Linked DNA regions of Anatilimnocola aggregata. The protein of the gene in region 2 interacts with the protein of the main gene of each other region in a pairwise test. Links are inferred from orthologs where the notes say so. Each region holds a gene or a part of one and is shown on either strand. Other genes may lie near its edges.

What was found. The genes of interacting proteins can lie anywhere in the genome.
Region 1: the proteins of rho (region 2) and nusG interact in binary tests that used the Escherichia coli proteins (3 or more experiments, as listed by UniProt). The link is inferred for Anatilimnocola aggregata from one-to-one orthologs.

Annotation. Positions count from the first base shown.
Region 1 is NZ_CP036274.1:7,147,859-7,153,729, forward strand. What follows is about bases 2,767-5,571. They hold nusG (transcription termination/antitermination protein NusG), read left to right. Parts: upstream 2,767-3,647; coding sequence 3,648-4,496; downstream 4,497-5,571. Other genes in these bases: tuf (elongation factor Tu), read left to right, coding at 2,767-2,768; secE (preprotein translocase subunit SecE), read left to right, coding at 3,148-3,594; rplK (50S ribosomal protein L11), read left to right, coding at 4,588-5,019; rplA (50S ribosomal protein L1), read left to right, coding at 5,120-5,571. Outside these bases: ETAA8_RS26980 (NAD(P)/FAD-dependent oxidoreductase), read left to right, coding at 1-620; more of tuf, read left to right, coding at 1,572-2,766; more of rplA, read left to right, coding at 5,572-5,803; rplJ (50S ribosomal protein L10), read left to right, coding at 5,868-5,871. UniProt on the Escherichia coli protein: Part of the processive rRNA transcription and antitermination complex (rrnTAC). The complex forms an RNA-chaperone ring around the RNA exit tunnel of RNA polymerase (RNAP).
Region 2 is NZ_CP036274.1:7,635,746-7,643,375, reverse strand. The notes cover bases 1,772-4,734. They hold rho (transcription termination factor Rho), read right to left. Parts: upstream 4,031-4,734; coding sequence 2,513-4,030; downstream 1,772-2,512. Other genes in these bases: ETAA8_RS29050 (LysR family transcriptional regulator), read right to left, coding at 4,503-4,734; ETAA8_RS29060 (SMP-30/gluconolactonase/LRE family protein), read right to left, coding at 1,772-2,417. Also shown: ETAA8_RS29065 (hypothetical protein), read right to left, coding at 1-249; more of ETAA8_RS29060, read right to left, coding at 1,536-1,771; more of ETAA8_RS29050, read right to left, coding at 4,735-5,426; ETAA8_RS29045 (universal stress protein), read left to right, coding at 5,946-6,572; ETAA8_RS29040 (bestrophin family protein), read left to right, coding at 6,639-7,630. UniProt on the Escherichia coli protein: Facilitates transcription termination by a mechanism that involves Rho binding to the nascent RNA, activation of Rho's RNA-dependent ATPase activity, and release of the mRNA from the DNA template.

The sequences.
Region 1 (5,871 bases), 490 kb from region 2 along the record:
ATATGGGGAACTCTGCGCTTCCGATCATCGAGGAGGCGCTAGCGAGCCTGGGGATCGAAACAATGCTGGGTGTGCAGATAGCAGGAGTTGGGCCAAACGGCGTCACCCTCGGCAGTGGCGAAGCAGTTCCCGCAGCGACGGTAGTCTGGTGTGCTGGCATGCGGGCCAATCCGCTGACGCAGCAGTTCGGCGTGGAGTTGAATCGCTTTGGGCAATTGGCCGTCGACGAGTTCCTGCGCGTCAAAAACGTGCCGCACGTATTTGCTGCTGGGGATTCGGCCACGGCAATGATGGACGAGCAACATGCGTCCGTTATGTCGTGCCAGCATGGGCGGCCGATGGGGCGATTTGCTGGGCACAACGTCGTCAGCGACCTGTTCGCCCAGCCGATGTTGCCCCTGCATATCGACTGGTATGTCACGGTGCTCGACCTCGGTTCTTGGGGAGCCGTTTATACCGAAGGCTGGGACCGCCATATGGTTGCTCAGGGGGCAGACGCCAAACAGACGAAACAGATCATCAATTGTCAGCGAATCTACCCGCCCCTCAATCGCAATCGCGATGAAATCCTGGCCGCGGCTGCTCCGGTTGTTCAGCGACCGCCGCAGTACCAACACTGAGAAATGTTCTGGAACCCCATGCATTTTGCCCGGCTTTCCATCCTTTGCGGAAGGATTGAATTACATGCTTGAGAGGGGCGCGAACCTGCGAATTTGGTCCGCGGTCCTGCTTAAGAGGCAGATAGGCAATGCCCAGAGATCCGATTTTGCGGATCGATTTCGGCAGGCGGGGTGTGGAAACTGCCCTAAGTCGTCTTGCGTACTCGGGAAGCGTCACTATATTAACTGGTTTTCGACACCGGAAAATCGCTACCGAGATAAGTGGCCAGCGTAGCTCAATTGGCAGAGCAACGGTTTTGTAAACCGTAGGTTGTGGGTTCAAGTCCCTCCGCTGGCTCTGCCGATCTAGTCCGATTTGGCACTTTTCGCAGTGTATTCAAGGTTTGTGGCCGGAAAGTTTGGTTTGCAGGTCTGTTGAAGTTGGTTCAAGTCTGGTGAGTTTCCCGAGCGGTCAAAGGGGACAGACTGTAAATCTGTTGACTTCGGTCTTCGGAGGTTCGAATCCTCCACTCACCACTGGCTGGCCTTGGTCGCGATGCAAGTCGCCGTCTGTGGGCCCGCAAGTGATGGAAAATTGGTAGATTGGTGCTAGTCGTCGCAGTTCGTGTCCGGCGAGCTTGGTTTTGCAGGTGCTGGGTTGAATCGCGGGTGTAGCTCAATGGTAGAGCAACAGCCTTCCAAGCTGATGACGAGGGTTCGATTCCCTTCACCCGCTTTGCTGCTATGCCTGGCCAAATGACATTGGCTGGTCGGCGGAGCAAGGCTGCTGAAGGTGTTTGGTCGGTTTGAAGTTGGCTGCTGTAGCTCAGTTGGTAGAGCACTTCCTTGGTAAGGAAGAGGTCTCGGGTTCAAGTCCCGACAGCAGCTCTAGTGATATGGCCGTTTAGTCCATATCCTGATGGAAGCAATGTTTCAGGCATCGATTCACAAGGTAACGTAGGTAAGAAAGCAATGGCCAAGGAAACTTTTCAGCGGACTAAGCCGCACTGCAACGTCGGCACGATCGGCCACATCGACCATGGCAAGACCACGACAACGGCAGCCTTGGTGTCGGTTCAGGCTGCAAAGGGCCTTGCTACAATCAAGTCGTATGCGGATATCGCCAAGGGCGGTACCGTTCGCGATGCCACGAAGACGGTGACGATCGCCGTGTCGCACGTCGAATACGAGACCGAAAAGCGTCACTACGCTCACATCGACTGCCCCGGACACGCCGACTTTATTAAGAACATGATCACCGGTGCCGCCCAGATGGACGGTGCGATCCTGGTCGTGTCGGCTGCTGACGGCCCGATGCCGCAGACTCGCGAACACGTGCTGTTGGCTCGTCAGGTAGACGTCCCTGCACTCGTTGTGTTCCTCAACAAGATCGACCTCGTCGACGATCCCGACCTGCTCGAGCTCGTTGAAATGGAAATTCGCGAACTGCTCACCAAGAACGGCTTCCCCGGCGACGACATTCCAATCGTCCGCGGTTGCGCCCTGCCCGCTTACCAGAATCCTTCGGATCCTGCTGCTCGTAAGTGCATCGAAGACCTGCTCGACGCAGTCGATAGCTACATTCCCCAACCAAAGCGCGAAGAAGACAAGCCATTCCTTATGGCTATCGAAGACGTCTTCTCGATCGAAGGTCGCGGTACTGTCGCCACCGGTCGTATTGAGCGCGGCGTAGTGAAGGTTGGCGACGAAGTCATGATCATCGGTCTCAGCAAAGAGCCGACCAAGACCACCGTCACTGGCGTCGAAATGTTCCGCAAGGAACTCGGCGAAGGTCGTGCAGGAGACAACGTCGGTTGCTTGCTCCGTGGCGTTCGTCGCGAAGACATCGAGCGTGGCCAGGTTCTCGCCAAAGCCAACTCGATCACCCCGCACACCAAGTTCGAAGCAGAAGTGTACTGCTTGTCGAAGGAAGAAGGTGGTCGCCACACTCCGTTCTTCAGCGGTTATCGCCCGCAGTTTTACTTCCGCACCACCGACGTGACCGGTACTGCCGACCTCGTCGGTGCCGACATGTGCATGCCTGGCGACAACGTCAAGGTTGTGGTCACACTGCACAAGCCCATCGCCATGGATGACGGCGTGCGTTTTGCTATCCGCGAAGGTGGCAAGACCGTCGGTTCGGGCGTTGTGACCAAGGTTGTTGAGTAGTCCAAGATAAATCTCAGCTGGCGGCCCTCGTTTGGGGTGTCGCCAGTGCTGGCAGATTTGTAGATTAATACAGGTGAGCCGCCGGTTTCTAGTAGATCCAGCGGCACCCATTGCCCGGGCCCTTTGCGGTCCGGGCGTTTGCTTACGGGTGTAGCTCAATTGGTAGAGCACCGGTCTCCAAAACCGGGGGTTGCGGGTTCGATTCCCTCCGCCCGTGCTGGCAGAAGGTTGGATTGCCGCAAGGCAATGTTGCCTCAGTAAAAGATGTTGCCTTAATAACTTGTTCAATTGGGGGACGGCGAGGATCGCCGGCTCCATGCTCGCTCAGCGATGCACTTCGGTGCCCTGCTGAAAGAGCAGCACCGCCGGGCAAGGGACCATGTCAAAAGATAAAGCGGCGTCGAGTATGGGACTGAATTTGATTCTCAGCGAATTCCTGAGCACTGGGCTGTACAAGCGTAGCCAGGGTCGCCTCGCGCGCCAAATTACGTGCGTGGTGATCTGGGTAGTTGTCGCTTTTGGTGCCTGGCGATTGGCTGAAGCTGGCCTGCAGGGGCAGCAGAATGCTGTTCGCTACGGCATTGCTTCGGCAGTGCTGCTAGCTGGCCTCTGGATTGGCTATCGACTGGTAAACTATCCGCCATTCGCCGATTTTTTGATCGCCGTCGAAGCGGAAATGAACAAGGTCTCGTGGCCGACCTGGCGCGAGTTGTCGCGCAGCACCACGGTGGTGATTGTCTTGATTATCGGCCTGACGGCTGTCCTGTTTGCCCTCGATGCTGCCTGGCTGGGCATCTTGACGGCCCTTGGCGTTGCCAAGGGTTAGGTTTGTTGTCCCGCATCGACGTTGGTTCTCGAGTACCGGTGAAGGCCCCGAAAATGCATCCCGATAGTCCCGAAAATTCCGAGCCTGATGCTGGTCCTGCGACTTCCAGCGATGTGGTGCCGCCCGTCGAGCCAACTGCTGCCACGCCCGCACAGCCTCAGCCCGATGATGTCACGCTCTCGCCCGGTTCGCTCGCCGCCTCCAGCCAGGCTGGCGATCCTCCGCATCGCGCTACCGAAGAAGCGCAATTGGATGCCACCGAGATTGACGAACCAGAAGTCGAAGCTGATGAGCCGGAAGCAGACGTTCCGGACCGCGAGCCGCTTGAGTTCATCGATGAATCGCGGCTCGACGACTCGCTGACGTTCGATTGGTACATCCTCAAAATCCAGGTCAATCGCGAAGACTCGATCAAGGACGCCCTCCTTCGCCGCATCAAGATGAATGGGGTGGAGCGGTACTTCAAAGACGTGGTCGTTCCCACCGAAGATGTGGCCGAGTTCACCAAGACCGGCAAGCGCAAGGTTGTCAAAAAGAAGCTCTATCCGGGCTACTTGCTGATTAACATGGCCGTCAACGATGAGTCGTGGTTCGCGATTCGTGAAACGGCCGGCATTGGCGACTTCACCGGCTCCGGCGGCAAGCCCACGCCGATGTTGCCGCACGACGTTGAGACCATTCTGCGGAAGAGCAAGGTGCTCACCGACGAAGCGACTCCCGTCAAGTCGACCATTCCTTTCAAGAAGGCCGATCGTGTTCGGGTCAAGGAAGGGAACTTCCAAAACTTCGAGGGCGAGGTTGCCGCCGTCGATCAGGCCAACGGACGGGTCAAGGTTCTGGTGCTCATTTTTGGTCGCTCGACCGAGATCGAGTTCCAGCACTGGCAGATCGAACTCATTTAGACAAAGACAAGCCAGTCGCCGGTAATCGCCGCAGGCCGCGCGATTCCGCATTAAATCAAGTTTCCATTCGTTTTGTGAAGGCAGTAGTAGCATGGCTAAGGTTAAGCAGGTTACGGGTCAGGCAAAGTTTCAAGTGACGGGTGGTCAGGCTACCCCGGCCCCGCCAGTTGGTACTTCGCTCGGTAAGTTCGGTATCAACCTCGGCCAATTCGTCTCGCAGTTCAATGAGCGAACTCGCGAATTCATGGGGATTCCAATTCCCGTGGTCGTGACCGTTTATAACGATCGTTCGTTCGAATTCATCACCAAGAGCCCCCCCGCGTCAGCGTTGCTCAAAATGGCTGCTGGCTGTGCCAAGGGTGCAGGCGTGCCGAACAAAGACAAGGTCGGCAAGGTGACCAAGGCCCAAATCTTGGAAATCGTGAAAAAGAAAGAGGACGTCCTGAACTCGATGGATCCCGAGCGTGCTGGCAGAATGATCGAAGGGACGGCTCGCAGCATGGGGATTGTTGTCGAAGGTTAATTCGAACCCCCTTGTCACCTAGCAGGCATCTCGCTAGGATACTCGATTCTCCGCATCCCGCACTATTCCCGCGAGGAGAGCCTGGGGCTCTCTGTTTTCCATGCCCAAGCAATCGAAGCGTTTTCGTGCCCTCCTCAAGGTCGCGCCGCCCACTAAGGACGTTATTTCCTTGGACAAGGCTGTCGAGCGCCTGAAGCAGTTTGGCAATACCAAGTTCGATCAAGCGATCGAAATCCACATGCGTTTGGGTGTTGATCCCAAGCAGGCCGACCAAATCGTGCGTGGTAGCGTGGTGCTGCCTCACGGCATTGGCAAGGCTCAGCGCGTTGCTGTGTTCGCCAAGGGCGAACTGGCTGCGGCAGCAACTGCTGCTGGTGCCGACTTTGTGGGCCAGGAAGAATTGGCTCAGAAGATCAAGGACGGCTGGACCGATTTCGATGTCTGCATCGCCGCTCCCGACATGATGGGTCTCGTTGGTCCGCTCGGTCGCGTGCTCGGCCCGCGTGGCTTGATGCCGTCGCCTCGCGCCGGCACCGTGACGCCCGATGTATCGCGCGTGGTCAAGGAATACAAAGCTGGTAAGGTCGAATTTCGCAACGACAACGGCGGCATTGTGCACGCAATTGTTGGCAAGGCGAGCTTCGAAGCACCCAAGCTGAAAGAGAACATCGAGGCCTTCGTGCAGTACGTGTTGGGCCTGAAGCCAAACACGGTGAAGGGCACTTACGTAAAGAGCGTGGCCCTTTGTGCCACGATGAGCCCGGCGGTTCGCATTGCAGTGTAGTGATTGCTGTTTGCTGGCGTTTTGTTGGTCGGCAATTGGATTTCATTGAGAATAGAAGTGCGGCATGA
Region 2 (7,630 bases):
CGACCGCGCCGGAGCGTATTGGCTCTGAACCGGTTGGTCGTGCGGAACCTGAGTGGGCGGAATCAAGTCGAGCGTGCGAGCTGACTTGGCATCGAAAAAGACCTGGTTCGGAATGGCACTCGACAACTGCGACAACGCAGTGGCCTGCTTTTCGCGGCTGCCTAGTGCTGGCAGCAATGCCAGCACGGCGACGACCGCGGCGATTTCGAGGACCATGCCACCGAGAAATTTGAACGGGTTTCCTGACATCACACACCTCCCTGTTTCGTTTGACGGATGGTTCCACCTTCCGGACTGGCGTTCAATGGGCGAAAGCCATCGAAGCAAGCCTTGGGCCAAAACCAGCGACTCATTTGCAACTCAACTCGCTGCTGCTGTCCTGCCAAGACTTTACGTTCATCAAGCGATTTCTGTTCACCAGTTTGTACCGGCGACGAAATGTCACTCTTACAACGGAACTTCTCATTTTGGTGAAAGTTTGTCGCCAAAATGAGACGAACGCCTGGCTGGCCAAAAACCACTTTGGACGATCCGCTGCCGGGGCTAGAACTCCAGCGACGGCCGCCGGACTCGATCGCAACGTGCAATCACTTCCGACGTATACAATTGTCGCTATGTCTGTGACTAGTTAGGTCCGAGCGAGGAAGATTTTTTTCGCAGCAGCAAAGTCACCGCCACCGTTTCTGCCGGCACGGTAGGGCTTTGCCCAAAATCTGGAGGGTCCACTGTGCGGACCACAACCCGCTGCGATGGTCCGCATACCGGGCCCTACGAAATGCGATAGCAAATCCGATTTATAGGCAAAGCCACTCGGTGGCAGATCTGTTTGATTAGGTAGGGACGAGTAAGTTTCTGTCGGTGGCGGACAAGCCGCCCTAACGGCTTTGGCCGCCTTGCGACTCAGTTGCCATGCGAGCGGCGAAAACGACAGCAGGAAATTTCCGGAATTTTCAATTTCTTCGACTTCTGCGGCTACGTCGCTAAGTGCTTCTGTGGCAGATCATTGCGATCTTTTGGCTCGCCGTAAGTCCTTGTCGTCTGACCAAAAGCTCCAAAAGTCGATTTCCGTTAATTTCCGTTATTTTAAGCCCTTATTCGCTCCCCAGCAGCCGGCCGGCAATTGTCCACGCAAACGCCGCCGCTGGCGACTACGGAAGAGTACTCGCCCTTAGTAAATATCAATAACTCATGACATGTTGCCTGATTCGTCGAGACAAAATTCGCAATTTGCAAGCAGATGATGCCAGATTGAAAAATAAATCGCCGCAGCAATTAGACGCGCGGCGCGTGACAAGTCTGGTCAGCGAGTAGCAAGATTTTTAACCGTTCACGCCCATAAGTAGGTCACATCCGCCGGATGTGATCCTGGTCCGCAGTTGGGGCCGTCATTGGGCACAGGACCGACAAATTGCAAATCCGGTGTCTCACCGCTTCAGGTTCCGGCCAGCGGCCAGAACCTACCGAAGATAGCGCGAAATGATTACACAGATTCTCTGCGGCCATGCTTGCCGCGAATCGTCCAGCGAGACGCTGAGTTACTTCTGCTGCCGCTGCCATTCGAGACCGGGATCGTCGACTCGAAATTGTACGAGCCGGGTGTGCTCGACTTCAGTCACGTAGACCGTCCGGCCGTCGGGACCGCCGAAGCAGAGGTTGCTTGGTCGTTTGCCGAGCACATCGACTTCCTGCAGCACTTCTCCCTGCGGAGACAGTTTGACGACCGTTCCCTTGCCGTAGCGGGTGATGTAGAGATTGCCTTTCACATCGCAGCGCATCCCGTCGAAGCCGTGATCTTCGAACTGCTTGACGAGTTTCTTCTCGCCAAGCGTACCGTCCGCATGGATCGGAAAGGCCCACACTCCCCGCTGCACACTCTCGTTTACATACAGTGTCTTGCCATCGGGGCTGACATCAATTCCGTTGGTCGTCCCCAGATCCTTGGCCAGTTGGGTGACTTCACCCTTGTTCGAAATTCGCCAGAGTTGTCCGGTGTTCTTACCCCAGGCAGGGTCGCTGGCGAAGAGAGTGCCGTCGGCGGCAATTGCCAGGTCGTTGGGCTGATTCATCTTCGGCTCGTGCGCGAAGACCGAAATCTTCTTCGTCTGGGGATCGATCTGCAGGGCGTTATGCCTCACGTAATCGGCCACATACATCTGCCCGGCCGCATCGAAGCGAATGCCGTTGCCGACACTTTTTCCGTCGAGCTTGACGAAGACTTCCCCCTTGCCGTCGGGCGTTACGCGGCCAATCGTCCCTTGTGAACCAAAGTTCACGGCGTAGATGTTGCCGTCCTTGTCGCAAGCGGGGCCCTCGATGCCGGCAGTAAATTCGCCCGGCTTCGTTAGCGGTGAAGCTTGAAACAGTTTTTCATTCGGCTCCGCGGCCAACAGCGCAACGACCAGCAGCAACGACGACATGAGGCAGGCTCCGAGGAATTGCAGATTGTTGATTTCAGATTGCAGATTGTGGCCAATTTATATTCAATCTGCAATCTTCAATCTCAAATCTGCAATCACTTCAAGTTCACGCTCATCAAAAACTCGGCGTTCGTCTTAGTCTTTGCGAGCTTGGTGACGAGCATGTCCATGGCATCGGGCGGATTGAGTTCGGCCAGAGCGCGGCGCATCAAGCTGACCCGTTTGTGCTCGTCCGCGTCCATCAGAATCTCTTCGCGGCGCGTGCCACTCTTGTTGATATCGATGGCTGGCCAAATTCGCTTATCGACCAGTTTGCGATCGAGGTGAATTTCGAGATTTCCGGTTCCCTTAAACTCTTCGAAAATCACGTCGTCCATTTTGCTGCCGGTATCGACAAGTGCCGTGGCCAAAATGGTAAGCGAGCCCCCTTCTTCGACCTTGCGTGCCGAACCGAAGAATCGCTTGGGCTGTTGCAGGGCGTTGGCATCGAGACCGCCGGTGAGCAACTTGCCCGATTGCGGGCATTCGCTATTCCAGGCGCGGGCCAGACGCGTGATCGAGTCAAGGAAGATCACGACATCGACGCCGCACTCAACCAATCGCTTGGCCTTTTCCAGGACCATGTGGGCGACTTGCACGTGCCGCGAACTGGCTTCGTCGAAGGTGCTGCTCACAACCTCGCAGTTGCGGCCTTTGACTTGCCGCTCCATGTCGGTCACTTCTTCCGGCCGTTCGTCGACCAGCAGCATCATCACGTAAGCATCGGGAAAATTCTTCAGTACCGCCTTGGCCATCTTCTGCATCAAGATGGTCTTGCCGGCCCGCGGCGGACTGACAATCAAACCGCGCTGACCGAAGCCAATCGGGGTGACCAGATCGATGACGCGAGTGCAAACGTCTTCCGGATCGCTTTCCATCACGATGCGTTGATCGGGGTGGAGTGGCGTGAGGTCGTCGAACGTCACGCGGCCCGAGGCAAGACTCGGATCCTGAAAATTGATCGCTTCGACCCGCAGCAAGGCGAAGTACCGCTCGTTCTCTTTCGGCGGACGAATTTGGCCAGCAACGGTGCAACCCGTCTTCAAGCCAAAGCGGCGAATCTGACTGGGCGAGACGTAGATATCGTCGGGGCACGACAAGTAGTGATAATCGGGACTGCGGAGAAAGCCGAAGCCATCGGGCAGAATCTCGAGCGTTCCTTCGCCATACATCAGCCCGCTTTGTTTGACCCGTTCTTTCAGAATGCGAAAGATCAGATCCTGCCGGCGAACGCCTGCGACTTCGTCGAGCTTTTCCTTGCGAGCTTCTTCCATCAGCTCGCCCATCGTCATCTTCTGCAGATCGGCGATTTGGAAGCCACTCTTCTTCAGCTCTTCGTAGCGCTCTTCGGTGCCTGCTTCTTCGCGATGGTGGGCCATCAAGTCGGCCAGCTCTTCAGCCAGCGACAGGGGCTCGCCTTCTTGCTCGATCTCGCGTAGGCGCTGCACGTGCTTGGGCAAGTTGGGATTAGTCGTGCTGCCGTTCTCGCCGGGTGGTCGTGAAGAGTCGGGGCGAGACGGATCGGGCCGGCGGGAATCTCGATCACCGCGGCGAAAGTTCTTAAACGTAGCCATACCTGGCGCTCCTGATGAGCTGAGCGGGGACGATGCCTGTGGCGCGCGAACGGCGCATGGGTGGGGTGCGAAGCGATCCTTCCGGAAACAACAAGCGGTAGCTGGCCAGGATGAATATCCGGCAGCTGACTGTTGTGTCCTGTACTGCAAACCGTGCGCAGGCAGCGGGGAAAGGAGCCTGCGGACTTCAAAACATGAAAAGGCTGGGCGGTAGGATCAGCAGGCCAGACAGCACTCGAGCTAAAGGATGAGGTCACTCGGGTGGGCAAAACCGGATAGTTCCGCCGCGTCAGCTTAAGTTGGACTCACGTATTATGTTCCGCCCAGAAGACCGGGGAAAGGGCGGAATGGAAATAAATGGCTGGAGAATGTCAAATCGTTGCCACTCCTAAAAACGTTGCCAGGTTCGATTCCGACGCTAACTGTCCAATTGCTTCGGCAGCCATGAATCAAGCAACAGTTATGGGAAAACTCAAGCGGTGGTAAACGTCAGCAGGTCATCTTTGGCCGCCGCTGAGATCGCCACCACAGCGGGATGGGTCAACTTGCGTTGCAGCGTAATCGCATAAAAATTGAGCTGCAGATCGTTCAGTTGGCCGACTTCTTCCACATCGAACTGCCGCTTCACCTCAGGCAGCACTGCTGTAGGAATGGGAAACACGCCCGCGCCACCCTGGCCGAAGACTTGCAACAAAGCGCTGTCGTTGATTTCGGCAATGACGCGCGGCGACAGGCCGGTGTCATCCAGCCAGCGATCGATCAAGCGGCGCAGTTCGGTGTTCGCGGCTGGCAATAACATCGGCGCACCGTCCATGGACTGCGGAAATCTTCTTTGCAAGCGACTTGCCAGTTCGCGTGAGGCACACAAGGTGACGCCGCAACTTCCCAGAAGGTGGCTATAGCTGCGGACTCTCTTGCTGGAAGGAACGGGCGTATCGGAGAGGATCACATCGTACTTATGTCGCATCAGGTCAGCGATCAGGATGTCGAGCGGGGCCTCGTGACAAAGTATCTGCAGCGGTTGCGGGAAATGCAGAATCGGCTCGAGTAAGCGATAGGTAATCCACTTCGGCATGACCATCGGCACGCCGACATGCAAGCGCAACGCTCGCTTCGAGGGAACTCCCCGCAGGGCACCGAGCAATTCGCGGCCGACGGCAAACATATCTTCGGCGTATTCAAACACCGACTGACCAACTTCGGTTAGCTCGAGTTCTCGCCCCGTTCGGCTAAATAACTCGTGCCCCAGCGACTTCTCGAGTTTGCGAATTTGAGTGCTGATCGTGGGTTGCGTGAGGTGTAGCCGCTCGCAGGCAGCGGTGATGCTGCCGTGACGTACCACCATCCAAAAATAAAAGAGGTGGAGAAAGTTCAGGTCTTGCAGTTTTTCCATCATGGCAGCAGGGCTCTGAAGCAGGATTTTGGCGGGGTGCGATCGATCTAGGCAGGCAGGTTCTTGCAGCTGGCTGTTACAGAAGCAGCTGCGTTGGCAGAGCTAATGCGCTGCATTGACGCACTCCAATGTATAGAAATTTTCAATGGTGCAAGTGATAAAGTTGAAGTTGCCTATGGACGAGGACTTGCCTAAAGTTACGAAAATGTAATCCAGTCTATGGCAAGGTCAACTACGACAAATTGTCGCAAGTCTAGACGCAGCAGTGGATTCCGTCGTGTAGCAATTTTCCCGCCACTGGTTTCAACGTGCGAAACGGTCACAATGCTCAGCCGCCTGCTGCTACACCTGTCCGACGCGCGTTTGGCTCCAGGGGCCATCGCGCTGGGAGTCGAGCTGGCGCAGCGCAGCGGAGCCCGAGTGCGCGGCTTGACGCTCCTGGACACACGTCAATTCACTTCCTTAGCAACGACTTGCGAGTCTGCCGCTTACTGCAATTCAGAGTCGGGACGGCTGAACTGAGTGGATCGCGAACACGATCGGGTTTGCCAGCAGTTGTCGGCGGCCTGTTTTCAAGCCGGCGTCAACTTCGATGTTAGGCGGAGCAAAGGCGATCCGTTTGAAGTCATCCCGCGCGAGGCGCAGTTCCACGACCTGGTGGTGACCGGGCATCTCTCTCAGCAGGGGCCGCTCGGGGAGCAAGGCTTAACTGCTGCGGAAACGCTGGCGTTGCTCTCGTGCGGCGTGCAGCCGCTGTTGGTTCTGCGGGATGCCGAAAGTGAGATCCGCAGAGTCCTGTTGGTTACCGATGGGTTACTTGCTTCTGCCAAGGCAATTCGGCAGTTCCTCTCTCAGAATCTCTTTCCTGCGGCCGAACAACGCCTGCTGGCTATCGGCGCGACCGATGAGCAGGCTCAAGAACTGCTGCGGGAAATGGCTGAATACAGTCGCTCTCGCCAGCTTGACTGTGAAAGTGGCTGGCTGCGCGGTTCGTTGCGCCGCATGTTGCTTCCCTATGCACAGAAGTGGCAAGCCGACCTGGTGGTCATGGGCATCCCCAAGGGGAACTCGATTCTGCGCACTCTCTTGCCCGATCCTGCCCGGTTGATTCTTCAGCAGACAAACATGGGACTGTATCTCATGGCGTAGGTGTTGTCAGCGAATCGGCGATGATCGTACCGCGAATATCGTTTTTTGAGATCGAAAGGTTGTTGTATGAATCGCCAGGACTTTTGGTCAGAAGTCGTTCGCGTGAATGGCTCGGTTACGCCGCAAGTGGCGGTACGCGTGTTAATTTTCTGCTTGATCGGCATGTTCGTGCATGCCGTGGTGGTGTGGACAGATGTTCAGACGGGGCTTGCAGTCGCACCGTACGAAATTGTTGGCGTAGTCTTAGCGTTGATCTTGGTCACGCGGACGAATGCTGGTTACGACCGCTGGTACGAAGCTCGCAAACTTTGGGGCGGCATCGTGAATCAGACGCGTAACCTGGCCACGATCGGTGCCGTATATGGGCCCCAGGATCGTCAATGGCAGGACGAGTTCAGTCGCTGGACGGCTGCATTCGCCCATGCCTGCCGCCATAGCCTGCGCGGTGAAACCGACTTCCAAGATATGGAAAAACTGCTCGGCAAATCGCAGACAGCGCTCCTGGCGGCAGCTCCGCATGCGCCGATGTATGTTGCCGGTCGGCTCGCCCAATTGCTGGCTAGGGCCGTGCGCGATGGCCAACTCGACCGCTTCGCCTTTATGCAGGCCGAGCATGAGCGGGCTTCACTGATCGACCATATCGGCGCTTGCGAACGCATCTTGAAAACGCCGCTGGCCAAGGTGTTTTCGATTAAAATTCGCCGCTTCTTGTTCGTCTACTTGGTCGCGCTGCCAATCGCGATTGTCGACAAGACGGGCGTGATGACACCGATTATCGTGCTCGTCGTGGCCTATCCACTCTTGTCTCTCGACCAGATTGGAATCGAGCTGCAAAATCCCTTCGCGCTCGACCGCCTGAGTCATTTGCCGCTCGATGAAATCTCCGCTAACATCGAGCGCAATGTGTTCGAAAGCCAACGCTATTTGTTGAACAGTGAACCTACGTCGCGTGTAGAGAGTCATCACGAGAGTCGACTGGTAAGAATGGTGATTACTCCACCTGCCAGCGAACTTTGCGATGGAACAGGCACCACCGTGCCGATCGATTCGCACTTGTA